DNA from 4 places in the Nocardia sp. CA-084685 genome. Region 3 is predicted to be linked to each of the others. Evidence: riboswitches for the same ligand, from Rfam matches in the RefSeq annotation. Region 3 holds a riboswitch; each other region holds the start of a gene.
The links. Region 3 has a riboswitch for S-adenosylmethionine ahead of ACQP2U_RS39400 (rhodanese-like domain-containing protein). Riboswitches for the same ligand answer to the same signal wherever they lie in the genome.

Region 1 (4,181 bases), 3.2 Mb from region 3:
TTTCCGCGGGTACTAGCGGGCAGGTGGCGAAATCGGTGAAGGCGCAGGGCAAATTGGCCGCCCGGTTGAAGTCGAGGCGCACGGTGCCATCGGATTCGGGCGCCTCGACGGCCAGCGATCGGGCCGCCGGGTAGGTGGTGACGCCGCTGGTGGCATCGGTGAACAGCACCCGCAGGTTGGTCGGCTCGCCGAAGACGATGATGCGCTCGGTGACCTCGCCGATGGTGAATTCGATGGTGCCCGAGGCGGTGTGGTGATGTTCGAGACCGTCGACCACGGCCCCGGTGGTGATCGTGCGTGGCGCGTCGAACGGCTCGAAGCGACCGTCGACCACCCAGCCTGGGTCCGGGGCATAGGTCGGGATGCCCTCGAAGCTCAGCAATGGGGGTGCCGCCGGGTCGTGCACGCGCACGGCGTAAAGGCCGCTGCGACGAATCACCTCGAGCACTCGATTCTCGTGCAGCACATCGAGTCCCGGCGCACCTTCGGCCGGTGTGACGATCTGGACACCCGCGATGTCGCTGCCCTCGAACCGCAGGCGGTCGGCGGGCCGGGCGGTGATGAACACCTTGTCGTCGGTGACCCACCAGGTGCCGGGAATGTCGGCAAGGCGCTCGGGTTGGTCGGTGAGCCAATGCAGCCCGGTCAGGCTCAGGAAGCCGAGCGGATCGCGCAACTGGTCTTGCCTGGCCTGATGCCAATGTGCCCACTCGGTTTCGAAAAGACTGGTGATGCTGGTCGTCATGACGCTCTGGCTCCTTCGAGTGTGCGGTTGCGATGGGGATGGCGTAATCGGGTGCCGGTCATCAGGCGTGCGGAACCCGTCGAACGGGGCCAGACTCGGCGAGGCGGCGAGCAATCGCTTTGTATACGGATGACGAGGTTCGGCGAGCACCGTCGCGGTCGGACCGGTTTCGACGATCTCCCCGCCGCTCAGTACCACGATCCGATCAGCCCGCTCAGCGGCGATCGCCAGATCATGGGTGATAAGCAGTACCGCCGCGCCGCGCGCCGCCGTCTGCGCGGCGAGTTTGTCGAGTACGCGTCGCGCGACCGTGGCGTCGAGGGCGCTGGTCGGCTCGTCGGCGATCACCAATTCCGGTCCGGCGATGAGCGCCGCCGCGATCAGCACCCGCTGCCGCTGGCCACCAGACAGTTCGTGCGGATATTGCGCCGCCCGCAACTCCGGCAGGTCGAGTCCGGCGTCGGCGAGCAATTCGATCGCCCGCGCGTACGCGTCGCGGCGATCGGCGAGCCCGTGCACGAGCAGCGCCTCGGCGACCTGATCACCCACGCGCCGCACCGGATTCAGCGAAAGTCCGGGATCCTGCGGTACGAATCCGATCCGCGCACCGCGAATCCGTCGCAGCGCCCGCTCGGATCCGGTATCCACCGTCTCCCCGTCGAAGGTGACGGTCCCGCTGGTGATTTCGGCATTGGGGCCGAGCAATCCGATCACCGATTGCGCCAGAGTCGATTTCCCGGACCCGGATTCGCCGACCAGCGCGACGACCTCACCGCGTGCGACCGTGAGGGATACGCCCCTGAGTGCGGCGACATCGCCACTGTCGGAGGCGTAGCGCACGTGCAGGCCTTCGATGCGCAACAGTGCCGCTGCGGACCCATTCGGTCCATGTGTGACGTCGCGGATTCGCGGCGTGCCGTCCGTCGGATCGGCGGACGTGCTGCGCTCACTCATGCGCTGTGACTCCTTCCTACGGCGCGGCCGAGGCGTTGGGCCGAGAGCACGACGACGATGATCACCAGGCCGGGCAAGGTGGTCATCCACCATGCCGTGGCGAGGAAATTGCGTCCCTCTGAAATCAGTGAGCCTTCAGCACCGACAGCACCGATTTCGCGGTGAAGTACTTGGCGAATGTCGACCAATCCCAGCCGGGGTTGGTGGCCAGTCCGTGGATGAATTGAGCCAGCAGCACGAGTGCGATGGCGCTGATCACCCAGCGCCACGGATGCCAGGACTTGGCGATCGCCGGTGCGTCGGTGGCGGTGGGGGCACCCGACGCCGTGGCATCGGGTGTGTGGGCACCCGGTATCGGAACATCCGATACCGGGGTATCGGATGTGATGGACGCGCTCATGATTTCGGTTCCTCCATCGTTCCCGGCGGAAGCACCCGCACCCGGTGGCCGGGGGGTTGCTGCGACGTCGATGAGCCAGGTCTCTCGGTCGCTCTGGATGGTGTGTCCGACGCCGAGCACGGGTCGGTCAATGGGTCTAGCCGAAATATCATGCGAAGCAGGCGAAGTCCGGCACAAGGGTACGAATCAGCGTGAGCGCAGACCTTGTTCGTATGGCCATGAGCAGGCACTATTGGCTCGGTTGCGCAGTGGATGGTGGCATTTCGGACGCGGTTTCTTCGCGTGCTTTTCGTCCGGAATGCCCAGCTGCGGTTGCCGCCGCGGTGCGCGGCACGAACGTGTTGCTCGCGGAAATAGACGCTGTTGCGAAGGTTTGCCGGAGTAGTCTCGGTCCACGATTCGTGCCCGACGATGAGGAGATCCGCCGTGACTCTGCTGCGCCGTCTGACCACGCTAACCGCCATCGCGACCGGTACGGTCGCGTTGACTCTCGCCGCCCCGGGCATCGCTGCCGCGGGTCCGCCATCGATGCCCGCACCAGCTGTTCCGTCCGCGACCGCCCCGTCCGCGCCCGGGGACCTGTTCGCCGCTTACCGAGCTGTCGTCGAGGCGTTGCGAACCTTCGGCGTCGACCCGTTCCTGTACCCGGCGCTCGCGCCGTTCTGCTCCGACACCGGCTCACTCGGTCTGGTCCCCGCCGTAGCGGGTGCGGTGCCCGGCCCGTGGCCCAAAACCACGCTGGCGATTCCGGGGCTCGACCCGACCGCCGTCAAGGCCGGGCAAGTCATGTTCACCTTCGTCCCCTACGGCCTGCGCCCGGACGGCACGAATGCCACGGGCATGAATGTCGCGTGGGTCAACCTGGCCAACGGTCGCAGCGGCGTCACCGCCATGGGTTCGATCTCCGATGTGGTCCGCACGATGGTGCCCGCCGAAACCCCGATAGAGATGAGGCCACTGGCCGAACGTGCCCTCCAGGACTTCTTCGCCGCCTTCCCGGTCGGCGGGGTGCGCGCGGTCCCAGTCGACACCGGATCCGGCACGGTACTCGCCGCAGTCTTCGGAACCGTAGACAACAGCGGCAAGTCCTGCTTCGTCGTCCCAACCGTAGGACTCACAACAGTGCGCTAAGCGAACGCGGCTGGTCTCGGAGTCCGAGTCCGTGCCGCGCGATCAAGATCAGGTGGCACTGGTGGCGGGGCTTCTCGGGCGATACCGCCCCAGTTTCCACATGATCACGTGTCCGACTCGAGGGGCGGTCAGTGGGTGGGGGTGAGGGGGCGGGATTTCCAGGTCAGGTCGTTGTGGTGGTGGGTGCGGCGGGAGTGGGTCCAGAGGCGGAGGTAGGCGTCGATGGAGAGGGGGTGGGCCAGGGCCGCGATGATGTCCGTGCGGGTGGTGGTGCCGCGTTCCAGTGAGCGGGCAAGGAGGCGGCCGGCGACTGCGGCGCTGTAGCCGATGAGACCGGCGGTGCGTACCGAGCCTCGGCCACCGATCGCGGCCAGTGGGGGCACCAAGTAGGCCAGTGCCGCCACAGCTCCCACTGCCGCGCCGCCGATTGTCGTTCCGCCGTAAGCGGACCACAGCCAGCGGGTGTAACCGGCCTCCAGTTCGGCTGCGCCACGGTACATTCGGGTGCTCGCCGCTGGGCCCGCCGCGACAAGCGCGGTTCTGCGGCCGGAACGACGCAGTGCGCGAGCGAGGTCCAGGTCCTCGGTGGGGCTCGCCGCGACCGTGGTGTGACCGCCGATGGCGCGGTAAGCGGTGGCGTCGAATACCAGGAACTGGCCGCAGGCGACGGCCGTCGAGGGGCGCAGGCTGCGGTTGGCGGCCGCGATCGGCAGGCTGGCCGCCCATGACCAGCACAGCAGCGGCTGCACGAGCGCCTCGGCCAGCGATTCGGTCACCTGGTACGGCCACGGTGACAACAATGCGGCCCGGCTGCGGCGCAATTCGGTGGTCGCGGCGGCGATCGCATTCGGCGTGAGTCGCACATCGGCGTCGAGAAAGATCAGCACCGTGGCCTCGGCCAGCTCGGCGAGCCGAGCGCACGCGGCGGCCTTCCCGGTCCATCCGGGTGCT
Region 2 (4,181 bases), 1.8 Mb from region 3:
CAACTGCGCCGGCAGCACGCTGAGCGCGTAGCCATCGCCGTAGCTCAACTGCGCCAGCCACACCAGACCGAGCAGACCGAGCACGGCGCCGGCCACCATCAGCGGCCGCGGGCCAAGCTTCGGCAGCAGCGCACTGGTGACACCGGCAGAGATCGCGATGCCCGCCGGGAACGGCAGGAAGGCGAAACCGGCCTTCAGTGACGAGTAACCGAGGGTGATCTGGAAGTAGTAGCTCAGGAACAGGAACATCGCGAACATCGCGATCGGGATCAGCAGCGCGGCCAGGAAGGCGCCGCCGCGGTTGATCTCACCCGGAATATGCAGCGGCAGCAGCGGATTCGACGAACGACGCTCGATGGCGACGAAGGCGATCAGCAGGGCGACGCCGATGACAAGCAGCCCGAGGGTGCTACCTGCCAGCCAGCCGTCGTCGGCGGCGCGGCTGAATCCGTACACGATGGCGATCAGACCGAGCGTCACGGTGACCGCGCCCGGCACGTCATAGCCGCCGGTGCGTGGAGTCGGCACATCTTTCACCACGAATGCCAGCGCGCCGAGCAGCGCGATCAGGGCGATCGGAGTGTTCACCAGCAGGCACCAGCGCCAGGAGGCGTATTCGGTCAGCGCGCCACCGGCGATCAGGCCGAGTGCAGCACCACCGGCGGAAATACCGGCGAAGACGCCGAATGCGGTGGCGCGCTCCTTGGCCTCGGTGAAGGTCACCGAGAGCAGCGACAGCGCCGCGGGCGCGAGCAGTGCCGCGAACGCACCCTGCAGTGCCCGTCCGGCGAACAGCTCCGCGCCGTTCTGCGCCAGACCCGCCACCGCCGACGCCCCGGCGAAGCCGACCAGGCCGACGATGAAGATCCGACGCCGCCCCAGGTAGTCGGCCAGCCGACCACCGAGCAGGAGCAGACCGCCGAAGATCAATGTGTACGCGGTCAGCATCCACTGCCGATTGCCGTCGCTGATCTCGAGATCCTGCTGGGCGAAGGGCAGCGAGATGGTCACGATGGTGGCGTCGAGAACCACCATGAGCTGGGCCAGTGCGATCACCCCCAGGGCCCACCAGCGCGCCGAACTCGTTGATTTGTCCAGAACTTCCACCGCTGTCGCAGTTTCGCTCACCTTGGTCTCCTAGTCCGAAGTTCGTGCAGCCATCCTGTCATCGACAGACATTTGTCGTCAAGAGAAAAATGTCGCATTCCGACATTTGACTGTTAAGGACACAAACCGTCCCGGTTGCGCTAATATGAGGCCATGCTCGAGTCATCGACGCCGATCGGCGCGAGCGCCGCAGCCGAGGACGCTGTGCGCGCCCCAGCGAATTCAGGGCCCAGTGCGCCTGCCGGTCTGGGGTTGCGTGAACGCAAGAAGCAGCAGACCCGGTTGCGCATCATCGAGGTGGCGCTCGACCTATGCGACGCACAGGGATTCGACGCGACGACGGTCGAACAGATCGCGGACCGCGCGGATGTGTCCCCGCGCACGATCAACCGGTATTTCGACAGCAAAGAGGCCATCATTCTCGGGCCGGTCAAGGATTTCGGACTCGCGATCGCCGAATTCCTGCGCGGACTCCCGGTCACCGGCAATGAGCTGCGATCGCTGCGCGAGGCCTTCCTGCAGGTCGTCGACCAGGCGGTGGACAGTGTCGACGGACCACTGTCATTCCGGCGCTTCCAGCAGATGCAGCGGATCCTGCGCAGCAGTCCGACGGTCAGCGCGCAGAGCATGGAACTGGCCGACGATAAGAACGCCGCGATCGCCGATGTGATCGCCGAGCGACTCGGCACCGAGCCCGACGCGCTACCCGTGCGGTTGGTCGTCGGCGCGTGGCAGCTGATCGGCCACCTCAGCATGGAATGTCAGAACTCGATCTTCGACGAGGAGGACACCGCCGCGGCCGCCGCGGCGGCCCGCAACGGCTTCACCACGTCGTTCGACGAGTTCATGCGCGTGTGTACCGGACAGACGACCGACGCGGTGGAAAACCGGTAACGGATTTCAGTCGCCGACCGCCCGCCGGTTACCATGTCCGTCAGGTCATGAGTGCCAGCGCGAAGCCCCGGCTTGCTGGACGGCAACCCTCCAGCAGCGGTGGGGTGCTCCGGGTGATGACCGGGCTCTCGATGGTCGAGGGCAAGCGCGCACTTCAGGAGGTTTTTCCGATGAGTTGTTGTCCGTCACCCGCACTCCGATAAGACCTGCCGGCGAACAACCCTTTGGAGCACGACATGAGTGACCCCATCGCGTCCGCGGCCGATCGGTTCGTCGCGAGGGCGCAGAGCACCGGCGCACGCACCGAGCCGATCTACCGGACCGCGGCCCGGTTGAGCCGGGTAGTTAACATCGGGGACGTGCGTTCTCTCGTGATTGACCCAGCGTCGGCGACGCACAGTTGCACGGGGACGACGTTATGAACGAACGGATCAGCGATACCGCGATCGCGACGGAGCCGAGCGCTGGCGAGGCGGAGTCGTGACCGTGACAGATCCCAGTACCACGCGTTCGTCCGTGGTGGCCCTGCCACCGCCGGATGGGAGCCTCGGCATCATTGCTATCGGGGATGTGCGTCTCGAAAGCGGCGCGGTCATCCCGGACGTCCATCTGGCCGTGCAGCGCTGGGGTGAGCTCTCCCCCGCATTGGACAATGTGGTGCTCGTCGAGCACGCGCTGACCGGCGATTCGCATGTGGTCGGGGTGCCCGACGATATCCATCCGCTGCCCGGCTGGTGGGACGGCATGGTCGGAGCGGGCGCACCGGTGGATACCGACGAATGGTGCGTCATCGCGACGAATGTGCTCGGCGGCTGCATGGGCAGCACCGGCCCCTCGACGCTGGCGCCGGACGGAAAGCCTTGGGGCTCGAGATTTCCGGAGATCTCCATCCGTGATCAGGTGACCGCGGAAGCGGCACTGCTCGATCTGCTCGGCATCGAACGCCTGTCCGCCGTCGTCGGCGGTTCGATGGGCGGTATGCGGGTGCTGGAGTGGATGGTCGGCGCGCCGCAACGGGTCGCGGCCGCACTGGTACTCGCCGTCGGCGCACGCGCCACCGCCGACCAGATCGGTACGCAGACAACCCAAATCGCCGCCATCAAGGCCGATCCCGACTGGCAGGGCGGCGACTACCACGACACCGATCGCGCACCGATGACCGGCATGGGCATAGCCCGACGCATCGCACATCTGACCTACCGCACCGAGGGCGAACTCGATCACCGCTTCGAGAACAACGCACAGGACGACGAGGATCCGCGCGAGGGCGGCCGCTACGCGGTACAGAGCTATCTGGACCACCAGGCCGAAAAGCTTTGCAGCCGTTTCGATCCCGCCACCTATGTGCTGCTGACAGAGGCTATGAACCGACACGATATCGGCCGCGGCCGCGGCGGTATCGCGGCCGCCCTCGCCGCCACCCCGGTACCCTGCGTGGTCGGCGGCGTCGACTCGGATCGCCTGTACCCGTTGCGGACTCAACAGGAACTAGCCGACGGCTTGCCGGGCTGCGAGGGCCTGGAGATCGTGCACTCCCGCGACGGCCACGACGGCTTTCTCACCGAAGCCGCGGCGGTATCGAAATTGCTGACCGAAACAATGCGATTGGCACGAGTGGGTCGCACCAGCTGAAAGTCCGCTGCCTACCAGGTCACTCGGCTTGTTCAGCAAGCTCCTCGCGGAGCAACTCTCCCGTCCTCGCCGCGAGATCGGGCTCGGCGTACATCATGCCCGCAAACGAGAGATGCCGACCTCGCTCGCCCTTGGGCTCGGTGATCGGGTTTCGCCGGGGGTATCGGTGACAACCAATTCGCTTGGTACGGCGTAAGACCGATCGACCAGGCGATGCAGGTCTTCGTAGTCGTGCGCTGCGGTCATGGCGTCGACGGCAGTGGTCCTCGGGTCACGAGTTTCAACTCATCGACGGCCGCTCGAATAAGTTGCGACAGAATGCGCTTGCCGCCGCCCTCGACCCAGCTCTCGAAGGCGATCTTGAATACGGCGATCCCGGCTTCGGCGGCCAGACTCGCGGCCGGATCGGTTACGCCGCGCCCGCGTAGCGCCTCGGCCAGCGCGGCGGCCAGTGTTGCCAGCTTGATCAGCTCGCGTTCCTGAAGTTCGACATTGGCCGCGATAACGGCTTGCCGTTGCCAGGCGAACTCGCGGCGCTGCTCGAAAAT
Region 3 (4,181 bases):
ATCGCAGATCCACGTGGACCGTGCATACCGAAAGGGTCACCTACCGGTCCGATTGGGCGACCCCTATCCCGCCCGGCTGGATCGCGCGTGTGTCCCCAGTTACTTCTCGGATGGGCACGATGGCGACTGAGGTGCGGACATCGATGTCATCCCCCATTTCGAGCTGATCGAGACCTTCGCGGACTTCTTCGGTGCCACCCCTACTGGCAATAGAAAAGGACATTTCATGATCGAAATCTCGCGTATCGCGGCGATCGGTATCGCATGCGTCGCAGCAATCGCGCCGGTCACCGCCCGCGCGGAAGCACCCGCCGAACATGACATCGAGTACAAGATCACCTCGATGGAACGCGTTGTGACAACCACGCTCTCGGGAGGGACCTTCGTACTCGACCACGATCACAGCTCGTTCACGATTCGCGATGAGAGCGGCGCACCCGTGATGGTCGTGCCAACGCGATTCGCCGTGGGCGACAAGGTGCTCACAGTCGACTCCGCACTCAGCAAAGACGCGAAGGAGCTGCGGTTGACGCCTGGTGAGCTGCGACCGGCCGCCGCGCTGGCCGCGACGCCGGTCGCATCGCCCGTCGAGAACCAGGCCGCGCTCGCGGTGTTCTCGACCCGAATGGGGCTTGCCGCCACGCTCGGTACATTCGTCGGCACCACGATCGGTCTGGTCGTCGGAGGCGTTACCGGATGCATTATGGGTTTGCCGCCGCTCGGGGTGGGCTGCATACCTGCCGCGATCGCCGGTGCGGGGATCGGCGGCATTTTGGGGACAATCGCGGCCGGGGGACCGGTCCTGGTGCTTTCGGCTGTGGAGCTGATCGAGACGCTCAACGCACCCGACGGCACGAGTAAATGGGCGCAGAACTCTCCGCTGAAACCCGCGAATTAGGTGATCAGCTACGCGATGTCACTCCTCATCATCTAGCTCAGCGCGTAGTCCAAATCGCCCAGCAAATCCTCGACATCCTCCAGCCCCACCGAGACGCGGACGACGCCGTCGGACAGGCCGATGGTGGCGCGGCCCTCGGGGCCCATGGCGCGGTGGGTTGTGGTAGCCGGATGGGTGATGAGGGTCTTGGAGTCGCCGAGGTTATTGGAGATATCGATGATGCGCAGGCGGTTGAGCACCTCGAAGGCGCGCTTCTTGGCCTCGTCCTCGGGCGCATTCAGTTCGAAGGTGACCACGGTGCCGCCGCCGCTCATCTGGCTGATCGCCAGGTCGTGCTGCGGGTGCGACTCCAGGTACGGGTAGCGCACCCACGAGACGGATTTGTTGCTCTCGAGGAAGCGCGCGATGCGCAGTGCGGCTTCGGTCGAATGACGCACGCGCAGCGGCATGGTCTCCAAACCCTTGAGCAGGGTCCATGCGTTGAAGGGGCTCAGCGCCGGGCCGGTATGGCGCATAAGGGTTTTCACCGGACCGCCGATGTAGTCCTCGGCGCCGAGGATCGCACCACCGAGCACCCTGCCCTGACCATCGATGTGCTTGGTGCCCGAATACACCAGCACATCGGCACCGAGTTCGAAACCGCGCTGCAGCAGCGGCGTAGCAAAGACGTTGTCCAGCACCACTTTCGCGCCTGCGGCGTGCGCGAGCTCGGTCACCCGGCGCACGTCGACCAGCGTCTGCATCGGATTGGCCGGTGTCTCGAAGAATACGGCCTGAGTCGGCACCGAAAGCGCCTGCTCCCACTGATCCAGATCATCGCCGTCGACGAAGACCGTCTCCACACCCCAGCGCGGCAGGATCTCGTTGCACACCACGAAGCACGAGCCGAACAGGCTGCGCGCGGCCACAAGTCGGTCGCCCGCGCCCAAAAGCGCACCGAGCGCGGTGAATACGGCCGCCATACCGCTCGCGGTCGCGAAACACGCTTCGGCGCCGTCGATCAGACGCAGCCGCTCCTCGAACATGGCGACCGTCGGGTTGCCGTAGCGGGAGTAGACGAAATGCTCGATATCGCCGGTGAATGCGGCCTCGGCCGCCTCGGCGCTCTCATAGACGAAACCGGAGGACAGATACAGCGCCTCGGCGGTTTCCTCGAATCCCGAGCGGCGCAGGCCACCTCGCACGCCGAGCGTCGCGGGACCGACACCTTCGGGCAGCGGCTTGTCGAACGCGCCACCGGTGATCATGACTGCCGCCACGGCAGGCCGATGGCGCGCCAGCCGGAACCGCCACGATGCCCGAACTCGTCGATCGGGCCCTCGAAGCCCTCCAGCACATTGAACGACGGAGCGATGCCTGCCCCGGTCGCGGCCACCGCCGCGCCAACCGAGCGCTGTCCGGAGCGACAGAGGAAGACGACGGGCGCCGCCGGATCGCGACCCTCCAGCGCCTTGGTCAGTTGCTCGACGAATTCACCGTTGCGGGCGCCGTTGCTGTCGACCCATTCGATCAGGACCGTCGGCCGGTCGATCGAACTCGTATCCGGCACGCCGACGAAACGCCATTCGGCCTCGGTGCGCACGTCGACCAAGACGGCTTCGGGGTTGTCCTGCAATAACTCCCACGCCTGCTGTGGGGTGATGTCACCGGCATATGTCATGCGATCCTCCTGTGAATCCACGCTTGCCGCACCTGGGCTTCGGTGCGCGGCCAGGTCGTCACCCGGAGCACCCCACCGCGGAGGAGGGTTGCCGACCAGCCAGCCGGGGCTTGGCGCTGGTACTCATGACCCGAAAATGAGATTGCCTGGGCAGGTGCCGCCGTGTCAAACCCCAGTTCGCGCCGCGCAGAAGTAATCAACCGCAGACGATCCAGCGGTCTTGGGAACGGGTCAGATTCCAGGTGGCCGGGGTCTCCCGGCCGTCGACCGCGATGGTCACCGTCGCCTTGGCTTTATCGCCGTCGACCATCGAATTGTCAATCTTGGTGACCTTGATCGACTTTCCGGCGGCGGACCCACCGAACTGACCTGCGAGCGGTGTCTTGCTCTCATCGAATCCCGGACAGGCCACCCCAGGCGGCGGTGTGTCGTCGGTGGTGGCGCGGGCCTCCGCGTAGCGCTGCACCGCTGCCGCGATCTTGTCCGATTCTGTGACATTTTTCTCAGCGGGCGAAAGTACCGCCCCGAGCACGATCGCGATGAGCACGACAGCGGCGAAGACGGCCGCCGCGATGAACGGCGCGATGGAGCGACGATCGGTCTGATCGACCTCGATTACGGGTTCTTCATCGGTGCCCTGCTGCTCTGTCATGCGTCGATCATCCCTGGTCGACGGTGGTATCCGGCACTCGCCCCCGCGCGCACGCCATTACCCGCGACGCGCGGATTTGATAGATGTCACCAGAGCGGGTAGTCACGGTAGGTGGGCCGGGACAGCAAACACCCGGTGTACGCACCGCCGCAGGGTGCGCGCTATGCCACCGATAGAATCGCGAGACTGCGGCGTGGCTGTCATAGCCGAGATGGCCGCCTGTTCGTATCGGCAGATGCGACCGAGAGGGTGCGTCAAGTTAGCCTAAGCTAAGACTGACGCCGTCAATTGTTTCGACCATAAGGGTGCGCGTAAGAGATGACCGAAAACAGTGCTGAGTCGACCAGCGGTGCGCAAGCTGCCTCCTCCAGGCCTGACGCGCACACCGCGGGGCCTCGCCCGCTTCGCATCGCGATCGTAGGCGCAGGCCCGGCCGGTATCTACGCCGCCGACGCGTTGATGAAGTCCGATGCCGAGGTGAGCATCGACCTGTACGAGCGCATGCCCGCGCCGTTCGGATTGATCCGCTACGGCGTCGCGCCGGACCATCCGCGCATCAAGGGCATCATCACCGCCCTGCACAAGGTGCTGGACAAGCCGCAGGTCCGCTTGCTCGGCAATATCGACTACGGTACCGACATCACCCTCGATGATCTGCGCACGTTCTATGACGCGGTCATCTTCTCCACCGGCGCCAACGCCGACCGCGCACTGCCTATCCCCGGCATCGACCTGGAGGGCAGCTACGGCGCCGCGGACTTCGTCTCCTGGTATGACGGCCACCCGGACGTGCCGCGCACCTGGCCGCTGGAGGCGGAGAAGGTCGCGGTCCTCGGCGTCGGTAATGTCGCACTCGACGTGGCGCGCGTGCTGGCCAAGACCGGTGACGAACTGCTGCCCACCGAGATCCCGCCGAACGTTTACAACGGCCTGCAGGCCAATAAGGCCGTCGAGGTGCACGTCTTCGGGCG
Region 4 (4,181 bases), 140 kb from region 3:
TCGGGATGCTGGCGCTCGTACTGTTCGTGGCACGGTCGGTGCGCGGTGGGGGACTGCTCGACGTAGGACTGTTCCGGCATCCGGTATTCGCGACGGCGAATGTGGCGAACATCTTCGCCGGTGCGTCGCTGTTCGGGTCGATGCTATTGCTGCCGTTGTACTTTCAGGTACTTCATGGGGACCGTCTCATCGCGACGGGCTTGCTTCTCATGTCCTTCGGGATCGGTGGCATCATCGCGCTGCCCGTCGGCGGCCGGTTGACGGATCGATACGGCGGGGGTGTGGTCGCGGTGGTCGGCAGTGCGGTGACGGTCGCCGTCACCGTGCCGTTCGCGCTCGGCGACGCTTCGATGAATCCTGTTGTCGTACAGGTGCTTCTGTTGATCCGCGGCGTGGCGACCGGGTTGACCGGGGTGCCGATCGTTGCCGCCGCCTACGCCTCGGTGCGGCCCGAGCTGCTGCCCGATGCGGCATCGTTCGTGAATATTCTGCAGCGCGTCGGCGGGGCGATCGGAGCGGCCTTGCTCGCGGTGGTGCTGTACCGTGCGGCGGCTGCTGGATTGCCGGTGGATGCCGGATTCCGGCAGGCCTTCTGGTGGCTCACCGCCGCCTCCATCGTCTCGTTGGTCGCGTCGGTATTGCTGTGGCGCAAGGAGATTCAGTCGCAGCTGTAATGCTGGGCGCCGGGTCGGCGGTTACCGACCCGGCGCGTTATGTGGCCGAGGCCGCGGTGCCGATGCCGAGCGCGGCGAGGATGGCCGCGCTGATCTGCTCGAGCCGATCGCGAACCCTGGGGCGGCGCAACATCGCAACCGCCCGGGACGCCAGCACGGCGAGCAGGATCATCTCGACGGCGGCGATGAAGCATTCGATGGCTCCGAGCGCGAGGGTGTTCGAAAAGGTGACATCGGTGAGGAATTGGGGCAGCACCGCCAGGTAGAACAGTCCGACCTTAGGGTTGAACATGCACGACACGACGCCTGCGCCGAATGCCGAGCGAATCGAGGGTGTGGCCTGCGTGTCCGACTGTTCGGACGCCGTGGCGGTGCCCTGTTTGCGCTGCTCGACGAGTGCTCGAATTCCCAAGTACACCAAATAGATTCCACCGATGATCTTGAGCGTCCGGTAGGCGGTCGCGGATTGTTCCAGCAGTGCGGCGACGCCAGCCGCGACAACTACCGCCCACACGATCCCGCCCAATGCCGAGCCGATCGCCGCGGCGATGCCGGGGCGCGCGTCCACGATCGAGAATCGCAGCACCAGGAACGAATCCGGGCCGGGTGTAATCGACAGCAGAATGCACAGGCCGACAAAGCTGAGCAGCAGGGAAAGCGTCACCGCTCGATCAGACCGCACATCACTCGGCAATGCAACCTTATTTACCGGTGTGCATCGGTATGCATCTTTAAGTCCGGTTGACAGGGCGGTGGGGCATCTGTCAGTCTCGGTTCAGGTCATGAGTACCAGCGTCAAGCCCCGGCTAGCTGGTCGGCAACCCTCCTCCGCGGTGGGGTGCTCCGGGTGACGACCGGGCCGCAGCCCGACTGGGTGCGGCAAGCGCGGACTCGGATGATCACCTGATTTCGGGTCCCATAGCCGATGGGATTTCGTGATGCCTGCTGTCATCGATCAGAGTTGTGCCGCCCTCGCCCGAGTCTCCGGCGACGACCTTCAGGTGCCGCTCGTACAGGGCGGAACGACCAGCTACGCGAACTTCGACTACGCCGCTAGCACACCGGCATTGGCGCAGGTCACCGATCGGCTTCAGCAGTTGCTGCCGTACTACGCGAGTGTGCACCGCGGCGCCGGTTACGCCTCGCGGATCTCCACCGAGTGCTACGAGGCCGCACGCGGGTCGGTCACCCGCTTCCTCGCGGCCGCGGACAACCAGGTCGTGGTGTTCACCCGCAACACCACCGATGCACTGAACCTGCTCGCCGCCTGTGTGCCCGGCGACACCGTTGTGCTGGATATCGAACATCATGCGAACTTCCTGCCTTGGACCCGCCACGGCCGTCGCGTCGTCAAGGCCGCGGCGACCGTCGAGGAGACGATCCGTCAGCTGATCGCCGAATTGTGCAGTAAGCCTGCCGCATTGCTCGCGGTGACCGGCGCGTCGAATGTGACCGGTGAGGTGCTGCCGCTCGAGCGGCTGACCACCATCGCGCATCAGTGCGGTGCCCGCATCCTGGTAGATGCCGCGCAGCTGGCACCGCATCGTCGAATCAGCTTGCGCGCCACCGGAATCGACTACCTCGCGTTCTCTGGCCATAAGCTCTACGCACCGTTCGGTGCGGGAGTGCTTGTCGGACGTCGGGATTGGCTCGATGCGGCCGAACCGTATCTGGCGGGCGGCGGTGCGGTCCGCGAAGTCACCACCACGAAGGCGGAATGGGCTTCCGCACCGCAGCGCCACGAGGCCGGTTCGCCGAATGTCCTCGGCGCGGCCGCACTCGCCGCCGCATGTGATGCGCTGTGCGCGATCGATCCAGAAACCCTTGCCGCGCATGAGCGACGGCTCGCCGATCGGCTGCGCGCGGGGCTGTCCGCGATTCCCGGCATCAACCTGCTGCGCATCTGGGACGACAGCCCGGATACCGTCGGCATTGTCGCTTTCACCCTGGACGGATTCGTCCCCGGCCACGTCGCGGCGTACCTTTCCGCCGAACACGGCATCGGCATCCGGGACGGCCGATTCTGCGCCCACCCGCTGCTCGAGCGCCTCGGCCTGGACGGCGCGCTGCGCGCCAGCATCGGCCTCGGCACCAGCTCCGACGATGTGGACCGACTGATCGAGGCCATCGCCACCCTGGCCGACAAGGGTACATCGTGGAATTACGCCAGCACCGACGGCCTTTGGAATCCGACACCCGAGACCCGGCCCTTCGCCCGCCCCGGCTCTACCGACGGTGCAGCACCCTGCTCGATCGGCTGATCGGACCCGCTCGCTGAGTCGAAGCCGCCGCGCGGCATTGGTTGACCCACGAGCAGTGGATGAAATCCGCGACCTCGCCGGCGGATTCGGCCAGGTCGGCATGATCCGCCTGTGTGTGCGGACTTAACTCTGAAGAATTCACCGAACAACTTGCGGTCCTGCGGAACCGACGCTCTTGCCCTTGCGTCTAGGAATGTGATGGCACTCGTCCGGTCGGGGCGGGAAACGGGGAAGGCGGCTGAATGAATTCGGCAGAGCGGGACGCGCTTCAGTCCTGGACGGACGGGATGCGCGGCCGGGTCGACCAGATGACCGATGTCTACGAGCGGCAGTTGGAGCAGTTCGGCGCGGCGAAATCGGAGCTTGCGAACCTGACCGTGCAGGGCTGGTCACAGGATCAGCTGGTTCGGGTGACGGCGAATGCGGCGGGCATTCCGCTGGATGTGTGGGTGGCGCCGGAGGCGTTCAAGCGCTCGACTCCGGAGCGGCTCGGCGCGGCGATGACCGAGGCGGCGCAGGCCGCGGCTCGAGCCGCCAAGGAACAGCTCGACGCGCGCCTGGCGCCGGTACTCGCGGCGGTATCCGAGGTCGGATTGCCCGAGGATCCGTTCGGCGAACTACCGACGCTCGCCCGACCCGACGGAAATGTCCTGCCTCCGCCTCCGCCCGAATCCGGGCCAGTGCCGCAGATCGAGCTTCCCCGACGGCTGGACGAGGATCCGGATGACGAGGGCCCGCACTGGAAGGGCTGGTAGGTCATGGGCGACGGCGACTTCCGGCTCGATCCGGAGCAGTTCCGTTCCATCGCGACCGAAATCGGGTCGCTCGGCACCGAATTCGCCGCCGAGGTGGCCGAATTCACCAGCGCACTACGCGCGGACGGCGACGGTATCGGCGATGACGAATTCGGACAGGCCTTCCTGCAGAATTTCCTCGGCCCGACCGAGGATGCGAGCGAGATGCTGGACGGTGTGATCGGCCTGCTCGATTCGCTGCGAACACGGTTCACCGCTGTCGCGGACGCCGTGACGACGACCGATGGGGACTTCGAGTCGGCCGTCGAGAAGATCACCGGCCTGCTCGACGAGAACGGTAAAGGGTAGCCGCATGGGGTTGCAGATACCATCGGCGCTGGAGCCGGTGGCGGCCGTCGTCGTCTATCGCTGGCCGAAGGCCGATGAGACCAAGCTGTTCAGTTTGGGCAATAAGGCCGAGAAGATGGCGAACACGCTGGAAAAGTACTCCG

Region 1: another riboswitch for S-adenosylmethionine. It lies ahead of ACQP2U_RS11940 (hypothetical protein); the one in region 3 lies ahead of ACQP2U_RS39400 (rhodanese-like domain-containing protein).
Region 2: another riboswitch for S-adenosylmethionine. It lies ahead of metX (homoserine O-acetyltransferase MetX); the one in region 3 lies ahead of ACQP2U_RS39400 (rhodanese-like domain-containing protein).
Region 4: another riboswitch for S-adenosylmethionine. It lies ahead of ACQP2U_RS40115 (aminotransferase class V-fold PLP-dependent enzyme); the one in region 3 lies ahead of ACQP2U_RS39400 (rhodanese-like domain-containing protein).

Annotation. Positions count from the first base shown of each region.
Region 1 is NZ_CP192094.1:2,645,997-2,650,177, forward strand. Features, by position in the region: gene ACQP2U_RS11930 (DUF1684 domain-containing protein) at 1-1,699, opposite strand, end outside; partial or broken gene ACQP2U_RS11935 (ABC transporter permease) at 1,696-1,833, opposite strand; partial or broken gene ACQP2U_RS11940 (hypothetical protein) at 1,836-2,099, opposite strand; SAM riboswitch class I at 2,110-2,203, opposite strand; gene ACQP2U_RS11945 (hypothetical protein) at 2,526-3,230, shown strand; gene ACQP2U_RS11950 (glycosyltransferase) at 3,359-4,181, opposite strand, start outside.
Region 2 is NZ_CP192094.1:1,188,812-1,192,992, reverse strand. Features, by position in the region: gene ACQP2U_RS05115 (MFS transporter) at 1-1,128, opposite strand, end outside; gene ACQP2U_RS05110 (TetR family transcriptional regulator) at 1,261-2,001, shown strand; SAM riboswitch class IV at 2,045-2,155, shown strand; gene metX (homoserine O-acetyltransferase MetX) at 2,482-3,633, shown strand; gene ACQP2U_RS05100 (hypothetical protein) at 3,727-3,879, opposite strand; gene ACQP2U_RS05095 (TetR/AcrR family transcriptional regulator) at 3,876-4,181, opposite strand, start outside.
Region 3 is NZ_CP192094.1:8,948,364-8,952,544, reverse strand. Features, by position in the region: gene ACQP2U_RS39415 (hypothetical protein) at 1-130, shown strand, start outside; gene ACQP2U_RS39410 (hypothetical protein) at 227-898, shown strand; gene ACQP2U_RS39405 (O-succinylhomoserine sulfhydrylase) at 931-2,145, opposite strand; gene ACQP2U_RS39400 (rhodanese-like domain-containing protein) at 2,142-2,558, opposite strand; SAM riboswitch class IV at 2,573-2,689, opposite strand; gene ACQP2U_RS39395 (Rv0361 family membrane protein) at 2,755-3,210, opposite strand; gene ACQP2U_RS39390 (FAD-dependent oxidoreductase) at 3,529-4,181, shown strand, end outside.
Region 4 is NZ_CP192094.1:9,085,389-9,089,569, reverse strand. Features, by position in the region: gene ACQP2U_RS40125 (DHA2 family efflux MFS transporter permease subunit) at 1-674, shown strand, start outside; gene ACQP2U_RS40120 (LysE family translocator) at 712-1,338, opposite strand; SAM riboswitch class IV at 1,453-1,566, shown strand; gene ACQP2U_RS40115 (aminotransferase class V-fold PLP-dependent enzyme) at 1,613-2,935, shown strand; gene ACQP2U_RS40110 (YbaB/EbfC family nucleoid-associated protein) at 3,178-3,690, shown strand; gene ACQP2U_RS40105 (hypothetical protein) at 3,694-4,038, shown strand; gene ACQP2U_RS40100 (hypothetical protein) at 4,043-4,181, shown strand, end outside.